DNA from 2 places in the Mesorhizobium sp. W016 genome. Region 2 is predicted to be linked to the other one. Evidence: riboswitches for the same ligand, from Rfam matches in the RefSeq annotation. Region 2 holds a riboswitch; the other holds the start of a gene.

Region 1 (4,404 bases), 3.5 Mb from region 2:
GATCGGCAAGGAAAGCAAGGCCGAGATCGACAAGCGGGTGCGGCAGGCAGCGGAGATCCTGCAGCTGACCAAATATCTCGACCGTCTGCCCAAGGCCATGTCGGGCGGCCAGCGCCAGCGCGTCGCCATCGGCCGGGCCATCGTGCGCAACCCGAAAGTGTTCCTGTTCGACGAGCCGCTGTCGAACCTCGACGCGGCGCTGCGCGTCGCCACCCGCATCGAGATCGCCAAGCTGAAGGAATTGATGCCTGCCACGACCATGATCTACGTCACCCACGATCAGGTCGAGGCGATGACGCTGGCTGACCGCATCGTCGTGCTGAAGGATGGCCATATCGAGCAGGTCGGCACGCCGATGGACCTCTACAAGAAGCCCGGCAATCTGTTCGTTGCCCAGTTCATCGGCTCGCCGGCCATGAACATCCTGCCGGCGACAATCGACAGGACGGGCAACCCGACAATCGTCAGCCATGTCGGCGGCCGCAAGGCAACGGTGCCGATCGCAACGCCGGCGTCAGCAAAGGGTGCGGCAGTCAGCTTCGGCGTGCGGCCGGAGGATCTGTCGGCCGCCACCGGCGCGGAATATCTTTTCGAGGGCGTGGTGGACTATGTCGAGCAACTCGGCGAGGTGCAGCTTGTCTATGTCGATATCGGCCGCGCTGACCTGCCGTTGGTGACCAAGCTGCCCGGCAATGTCGAGGTCAAGCGCGGGGCAAAGCTGCGACTGACCGCGGATGCCGGGGACCTGCACATCTTCGACGCCGATGGGCACTCCTTCTCGCTCAAGCCGGTGGAAGTGAAGGCGGCTTGAGATAGCTGCGTCGTACAGGCATGAAAAAAGAGCGGCGGGCCAGGCCCGCCGCTCTTTTTTTAAGCTTCGGCTGTTAGTTGTTGCCGAACCGATCCCTGTCGCTGCTCTGAGGAACGAACTTCTGTTGGTCGTTCGACGAGTTCAGCAGCTTGTAGACCGCCGAGTTGGTGCCGGTCGACGAAGTGCGGGTGGTGTCGACGGCAGCGGCCGGCTGGTTGGCGCCATTGGAGCCATAATTGTCGCTGCCGGCAAAGGCAGCGCTCGAAACAGCCAGAACGGCTGCGGTGGCAAGAACGATCTTCTTCATTTTAGTCTCCTGAATTTTTCTGATGCCGCCAGCTGCAGCGGATAAGCCCGCCGCGTGCTGGGAACCGGCTTTTAACGGCCGAAAAGGTTACGGTCGGCACCGTGGGCAGGCGCCTCCTCGGCTGGAGCCGACTTCTCAACCGAAGCCGTATGGCCACTATCGGTCGACGTAATCGCAGGCTGGTTGGCGCCGTTCGAACCGTAGTTGTCGCTGCCGGCGAAAGCGCTGCCGGAGATGGCCAAAACGGCGGCGGCAGCAAGGATGATCTTTTTCATTTCAATACTCCTGAATTTTTTGGGATCCCGAGAGCGACGGGGTAGCCGCCCTTCTTTGGTCGGGATCAGCGATTGCCGTAGAGGTCGCGGTCGGCGCCCTGAACGACAGGCTGCTTGTCAGCGTGCGCCGGCTTCTGAATGGAAGCCGTATACGAGCTGTCGACCGAGACGGCTGGCTGGTTCGCACCATTGGAACCGTAATTGTCGCTACCGGCGAAGGCGCTGCCGGTGATCGCCAAAACGGCTGCGGCAGTGAGGATGATCTTTTTCATTTTTAGTACTCCAGTTTGTCTGTCCGTCTAGCGGCGTGTCTTGGGAGGAATTCGCGTCGTTCGGACAGCTCCGATGTGGGAAAGCCATAGGCTGGTTTCCAATCACGAAGTTGTTCCGTGTGGACCACGGTCCTGCACCTTGAAATTGTGCCAGGAAGTTCCTCTATGGTCATTTATCGCATTGTTTTCAGTCGCTTATGTCGAACCGAGTGGTTCGCTCCGGTGTCGGTTTCCGGGCCGTCGTTCACACCATCCTGCACGCATTGTCAACAGAAACGAACCGTTCGGTTCGATTAGAGATTGCTAATAGTAACTTTTCGATACCGTTGAGCCCTTTTTGCCCCCGATCGGAACTGGATCCGCAGCAATTCGAAACGGCGATGATAGCGCCGCAAGACAGGATCTCAGCCCTTCGGTGGTCGGCGGGGCGTATGCCGCGCGTGTCGCGCCGCATGGATATGATGTCGCTTTCATGCCGACGTCGCGATCGCTGCCGTGATTAGATGATCGCATCTCAGGTGCCGCTTCGTGACGACGCAGCGGAGAATTGGGAAGCCGGTCAGAATCCGGCGCTGCCCCCGCAACGGTGGTGGAGTTGAAGTCGCAACGGGAGACCACTGGGCAGCAGCCTGGGAAGGTGTCGCGATGGTCCGCAAGGACAACTCCAGAGCCCGGAAACCAGCCCGAGATGCATAGACTCGACTGATCGCGGTGGGCGGTCAAGAGGTGGATAGTGCATGTCCGGCGCCGCGCCGGCCTGCGTCCGATCCTTCCTCCATCACCACCAAGTTCAGTCCTTAAACCACGAGGACAGAACTATGGATACGCGCAACGACATGCTGAGGCTCCTGAACGGCCGCAAGCAAGGCTTTTCGCTGGAACAGCCCTTCTACACCGACCCGGACTATTTCAAGCTCGACATGGAGCTTATCTGGTATCGCGACTGGCTGTTCATCGGCCATGATTGCGAACTGCCGAAGCCCGGCAGCTATATCACCGTGCAGATCGGCGATTATCCGGTGGTGCTGGTCCGCGACCAGAAGGGCAACATCAACGCCTTTCACAATTCCTGCCGCCATCGCGGCAGCCGTGTCTGCAACACTGAGAAGGGCATGGCGGCAAAGCTTGTCTGCCCCTATCACCAGTGGACCTACGAGCTTGACGGCCGGCTGCTGTTTGCCCGCCAGATGGCCGACGGTTTCGACAAGAGCCAGTTCGGCCTGAAGCCCGTCGCCTGCGAGAGCGTCGGCGGCTACATCTTCATCTGCCTGGCAAAAGAACCTGCCGACTTTGCCCCGATGCGCGCCATGATAGAGCCCTACCTCAAGCCGCACCGGCTGAATGAAGCCAAGGTCGCCTTCGAGAGCACCATCATCGAGAAGGGCAACTGGAAGCTGGTCTGGGAAAACAACCGCGAATGCTATCACTGCGCCGGCAATCATCCGGAGCTGTGCAAGACATTCCCCGAAGCGCCGACGGTGACCGGCGTGCAGGGCGCCGACAGCGATCCGGAGATGCTTGCGCACTGGGCGAAATGCGAGGCGGCGGGCCTGCCGAGCAAGTTCCGCATCGATCCGGCCGGGCAATACCGCGCCACCCGCGCGCCGCTGCTGCGCGATGCCGTCAGCTACACGATGTCCGGAAAGCGCGCGGTGACGAAGAACCTGTCCGACACTGTTGCCGCCGACCGCATCGGCACCTTGATGCACTACCACTATCCGACGACCTGGAACCACATACTGATCGACCATGCGGTCACCTTCCGGGTGCTGCCGATCAGCGCTACGCAAACCGCGGTGACGACCAAGTGGCTGGTGCACAAGGATGCGGTCGAGGGGGTCGACTACAACCTTGAGGAGCTCACCCATGTCTGGACCGAGACCAACGACCAGGACCGCCGCATCGTCGAGGAAAACGCCTTTGGCATCCTGTCTCCGGCCTATGAGCCCGGCCCCTATTCGGAGCTGCACGAGGGCGGCGTGATCCAGTTCGTCGAATGGTACGCGGCCTTTATCGGCCCGCGCCTTGCCGAAGGCGGCCGGCCGGCGCTGCGCAGCGTCGCGTGAGCTGGAGCAGGCGAAGAGGGACCAGAGGATGAATGCGATGACGGATCTTGGGCTCTATCGCCATCTCGACCAGATGGCGCCGTGGAACGATAGGCTGCAGGTGCTGGAAGTGATCGGCGTCAGCGACGAGGCGCCCGACGTCAAGACCTTCACCTTCCGCTCCGACAACCAGACCTGGTTCCGCTACAAGCCGGGCCAGTTCTTGACGCTGGAACTGCCGACACCGGACGGGCCGCTGATGCGCACCTACACGCTGTCGTCATCGCCATCGCGGCCCTTTTCGATCGCGGTGACGATCAAGGCGCAGGCCGGCAGCATCGGCACGCGCTGGATGTTCGACCATCTGGCACCCGGCTCGCATGTCAAGGCCTATGGACCGGCGGGCGACTTCTCGTTGCACAGCCACCCGGCGGCCAAATACCTGTTCATTTCGGCTGGCTCCGGCGTGACGCCGATGATGTCGATGCTGCGCTGGCTGAACGACTGCGCGCCATGGACCGATGTCGGTTTCGTCAACTGCGCGCGGCGTGCCGAAGAGATCATCTTCCGCAAGGAACTCGAACTGCTCGGCGGCCATATGCCCGGCTTGTCGCTCGGCTTCATGATCGAGGAACGTTCCAGCCGCGAAGGCTGGTACGGCCATATGGGCCGCATCGATGCGATCCGGCTGCCC
Region 2 (4,404 bases):
TGCCTTTCTTGCTCGGCGACAAGATCGTCGCCCGCGTCGACCTCAAGGCCGACCGGCCTGCGAGTGTCTTACGCGTCCACGCCGCCTATGCCGAAGCAGGCGCACCGCCTGAGACCACCGCACAGCTTTTCGAGGAACTAAAGGAGATGCAGGGCTGGCTTGGCCTTGAGCGCATCGAAGTGACGCCGGCCGGCAATCTGGGGCCGGCATTGGCTAGCGAGAGAGATGGCCAACCCTTGCAGCGTCTGTCATAGACGCCTCAATAAGCCTCGTAGGTTGTGCAATGGCATCGGACAAAGTGCTCGACATGATCCATGGCGCCCTCATTGCGCATGGAATAGATGCAGTCCGCAGAGATAGGGACGTCATGCTCCAATCGAAGCAGCTTCGGTTTGAGGCTGAGGTGTTCGAGACGAGTTCTGACCGGCTGGTCCTGGAAATCTACATTTTTTCTCCGCTGCTTGATGTTCAGCCGGTCATTGAATCCTTTGCTGGCTTCGGCGACACGCGCTGACGTTGCCCCCAAGTTTTATCCAATTCTGAGTTCGCTCCGGCGATGAATGTTGCCCTGTTGGGCGGTTTGAGCGACGGGCACCGGCGCGGAGCTGATCATCGTGCGCAGCGCTGTGTCCCGTCGCGGGGTGAAGGTGTGGGCGAACTCGAAGGGGGTCTGCCATCCGAGCCTCGAATGTGGGCGATTGAAGTTGTAGTCTGCCCGCCAACTGGCCAAGACCGCGCGAGCCTGTGCCAATGAGGTGAACAGCATCTCGTTCAGCAGTTCTTCACGGAGGCGACCGTTGAAGCTCTCGATGAAGCCGTTCTGCATTGGCTTGCCCGGCGCGATATAATGCCAGTCCACGCGGCTTGCATCGGCCCAGGCAAGGATCGCATTGCTGGTCAGTTCGCTGCCATTGTCACTGACCACCATCTTCGGCTTGCCGCGTTCGATCATGAGCCGATCGAGTTCGCGGGCAACCCTCACGCCGGACAGAGACGTATCCGCGACCAACCCCAGGCACTCGCGCGTGCAGTCGTCGACGACGGTCAATATCCGGAAGCGACGGCCATCGGTCAGCTGATCCGACACGAAGTCCAGTGACCAACGGTCGTTGGGTGCAACGGGGACCATCATCGGTGCCCGCGTTCCAATGGCTCGCTTGCGACCGCCACGGCGCCGTACGGCAAGCTTCTCCTCGCGATAGAGCCGGAACAGACGCTTGTGATTGACCACATAACCTTCCCGCCGCAGCAGCACATGCAGGCGGCGATAGCCGAAGCGCCGGCGCTCATGCGCGATCGCCTTCATCCGCTCCCGCAGGTCACCATCGTCGCCACGGATCGCCTTGTGGCGAACCGTCATCCGGCAGCAGCCGATGGTCTTGCACGCCCGCCGCTCGCTCATCTCGAATGCCGTTCGAAGATGCGCGACGGCCTCTCGCTCGGCAGCGGGCGTCACCATTTTTTTCCGAGAAGATCTTTCAAAGCGGCGTTGTCGAGCATGGCGTCCGCCAGGAGTCGCTTCAGACGAGCGTTCTCATCCTCCAGCGTCTTCAGCCGCTTCGCTTCCGACACGTCCATGCCTCCATACTTGGCCTTCCATTTGTAGATGCTGGCGTCGCTGACCCCGTGCTTGCGGCACAGATCGGCCACCGAAACTCCGGCCTCGTGCTCCTTCAAAATCCCGATGATCTGCTCTTCACTGAAACGGCTGCGCTTCATTCTCTGGTCCTCGCGTTGGGCCAGAGCGAACTTCAAACCGGATTAAGCCAAAGGGGCAACGTCAGCGCGAACAGGAACTGAACCAGGCGTTTGAAAAGTTTCTCCGTGGTGTTTTCCATGTGGCCATTGAGGGACTGGCCGATCACGTCTGCGAGAACATGCAGGCCGAAATAGAGCTTTGGCAGCGAAGCAGCGCCAGTTGGAAGATCTGGCGAAAAGATGCCCGCTGGAAAATCTATAGCGGCCCGGTCATTTCCCAGGCCACAACCGAGCTATGCTCGCTGACACCAGGCTATCCAGCATTCTATGCCAAGCTGGAAAAGCTGTTCACAGCTTCGGTACCCCCCGGAAGCCATTTTGTCCGGACCTTTCTGGCAGGCTTGAAGGGCACGCTGATTAGTGCCGAAGTCCTTCTGGACAACGCGGTTTGGCATGAGGGACAGAATCTGGCTGTCGGTCATGACTGGGACTATAGCGATGGCTATCAAGCTATCCGACAGGTCATCCTGGCACTGCCGGAAGCCGGGACATGACAGCCCCTGCCGACATCGCCATGTCGTAGCCGTGCGTTGACACCGCCGCCCGCAAAAGCCTAAATCCGCTGCAGACGGTCCCCTGCCCGCAACGGCAAGGGCCAAGAGGGAATGCGGTGCGGGATTTCGGTCCCAAATCCGCGGCTGTCCCCGCAACTGTAAGCGACGAGCCAAGGCCGAAAGCCACTGGGTAACACCGGGAAGGCGGCTAACCAAGGCGACGACCCGCGAGCCAGGAGACCTGCCGTCTGAGACAAAGTATCCGATCGCCTGGCGGGTTTCCGGGCAAGGAGCACGGTTTTTGGACCAGAACAGCAGTTTTTCGGCTGGCACAGCGGACATTGCGTCCGGGGACAACGACGCCCTGACCGGCGTGACCGTCATCGTCTGCGCCTCCTGCCGCGATGAGACCGGTTCCGACGCCCATCCGCGCGCCGGCGAATTGCTGGCTGAGGACACACGCCGCGCCGCTGCCGGCGATATCCGAGTCCGCACCGCCGAATGTCTCGGCAATTGCAAGCGCCGCCTCAGCGCCGCGATCCTGCGCGATGGCTGCTGGAGCTATGTCTTCGGCGATCTGACCGCAACCAGCGGCGCCGACCTCGTTACCGGCGCAAAGCTCTTCGCGACTTCGGCCGACGGCCTCATCCCGTGGCGCGGCCGGCCCGATAGCCTCAAGCGCGGCCTCGTTGCCCGCATCCCACCCCTCGACATGCTGAAGGACTGACGATGAACGCTTCAAACCCGGCCGCCAACCTCTCCCGTGTTCCCTGCACTGTCGTTACAGGCTTCCTCGGCGCCGGCAAGACGACGCTGGTCCGCCATCTCCTGGAAAATGCCGGCGGCAAGCGCATCGCCATCATCGTCAACGAGTTCGGCGACATCGGCATCGACGGGGAAATCCTGAAAGGCTGCGGCATCGACACCTGCCCCGAGGAAAACATCGTCGAACTGGCCAATGGCTGCATCTGCTGTACAGTCGCCGACGATTTCGTGCCCGCCCTCGACAAGATCCTCGCGCTGACACCGAAGGTTGACCACATCCTGATCGAGACCTCGGGCCTGGCTCTGCCCAAGCCGCTGGTCCAGGCGTTCCAGTGGCCGAGCGTGAAGAGCCGGGTAACCGTCGACGGTGTCATCGCCGTGGTAGACGGCCCGGCGCTGGCCGAAGGCCGCGTCGCCAACGACATGGACGCTTTGCAGGCACAGCGCGCTCAGGACGAGACGCTCGACCATGACGATCCTGTCGAAGAAGTGTTCGAGGACCAGATCGCCTGCGCCGATTTGATCATCCTGTCGAAGAGCGATCTGATGGACGCCCCCGGTTCGGCCCGCGCCAACGCCATCATCAATGAACATTCCGCCCGCGCGGTAAAAATCGTGCCGACTGCGCATGGCAAGGTCGACCCGTCGGTGCTGCTTGGCCTCGGTCTCGCCGTCGAAGACGACATCGAGAACCGCAAGTCGCATCACGACGGCGCTTTCGATCATGAGCATGACGATTTCGACACCTTCATCGTCGACATCCCCTCGATCACCAATCCGGACGAACTGGCAAAGCGCGTCGCTGCCGCCGCCGAACAGGAAAACGTGCTTCGCGTGAAAGGCTTCGTCGAGGTCGGCGGCAAGCCGATGCGGCTTTTGCTGCAGGCCGTCGGCCCACGCGTCAACCATTACTATGACCGCGCCTGGACGGCCGAGGACGATCGCCGCTCGCGTCTCGTCGTCATTGGCCTGAAGGGGCTGAACCGTCCGGCGATCGAGCGTATACTCGCCGGTTGATCTCAGGCACGAGCCGCGATGCACATACTCACCACGACCTCCGCCTCGCTCGACGATCTCGCCGAGCCGGTTGATCTCCGGCAGACGCCGGCGGATATCGTGGCGCTGTCCTTCACCGACAGCGACCTCGCCGGCCTCGCGGCGGCCTGGAAGGCCGATGCCGCCCGCCTGCCGTCGATGCGGCTGGCGGCGTTGCGCGACCTGCGTCATCCCATGTCCGTGGACCTCTGGATCGACAGCGTCGCCCGCCAGGCCAAGGTGATCTTGGTGCGCATCCTCGGCGGCTATGACTGGTGGCGCTATGGCTGCGACCAACTCGCGGTGACTGCTCGCGAACGTGGCATCAAGCTGGCGCTGCTGCCTGGTGAAA

The links. A riboswitch is a leader RNA that binds a small molecule or an ion and turns the genes downstream of it on or off. The one in region 2 is predicted to bind cobalamin.
Region 1: linked by a shared signal. The riboswitch ahead of ACYG9V_RS06865 (aromatic ring-hydroxylating oxygenase subunit alpha) and the one ahead of ACYG9V_RS23660 (DUF1636 family protein) in region 2 are both predicted to bind cobalamin.

The regions. Positions count from the first base shown of each region.
Region 1 covers NZ_JBTTIF010000002.1:1,303,879-1,308,282, forward strand. The annotation lists gene ACYG9V_RS06845 (ABC transporter ATP-binding protein) at 1-811, shown strand, start outside; gene ACYG9V_RS06850 (DUF680 domain-containing protein) at 885-1,118, opposite strand; gene ACYG9V_RS06855 (DUF680 domain-containing protein) at 1,190-1,393, opposite strand; gene ACYG9V_RS06860 (DUF680 domain-containing protein) at 1,459-1,665, opposite strand; cobalamin riboswitch at 2,165-2,366, shown strand; gene ACYG9V_RS06865 (aromatic ring-hydroxylating oxygenase subunit alpha) at 2,484-3,731, shown strand; gene ACYG9V_RS06870 (FAD-binding oxidoreductase) at 3,769-4,404, shown strand, end outside.
Region 2 covers NZ_JBTTIF010000002.1:4,769,473-4,773,876, forward strand. The annotation lists gene ACYG9V_RS23640 (winged helix-turn-helix domain-containing protein) at 1-254, shown strand, start outside; gene ACYG9V_RS23645 (hypothetical protein) at 284-514, shown strand; one part of gene ACYG9V_RS23650 (IS3 family transposase) at 530-1,461, opposite strand; one part of gene ACYG9V_RS23650 (IS3 family transposase) at 1,461-1,719, opposite strand; gene ACYG9V_RS23655 (DUF6348 family protein) at 1,797-2,252, shown strand; cobalamin riboswitch at 2,311-2,515, shown strand; gene ACYG9V_RS23660 (DUF1636 family protein) at 2,554-2,979, shown strand; gene cobW (cobalamin biosynthesis protein CobW) at 2,982-4,034, shown strand; gene cobN (cobaltochelatase subunit CobN) at 4,053-4,404, shown strand, end outside.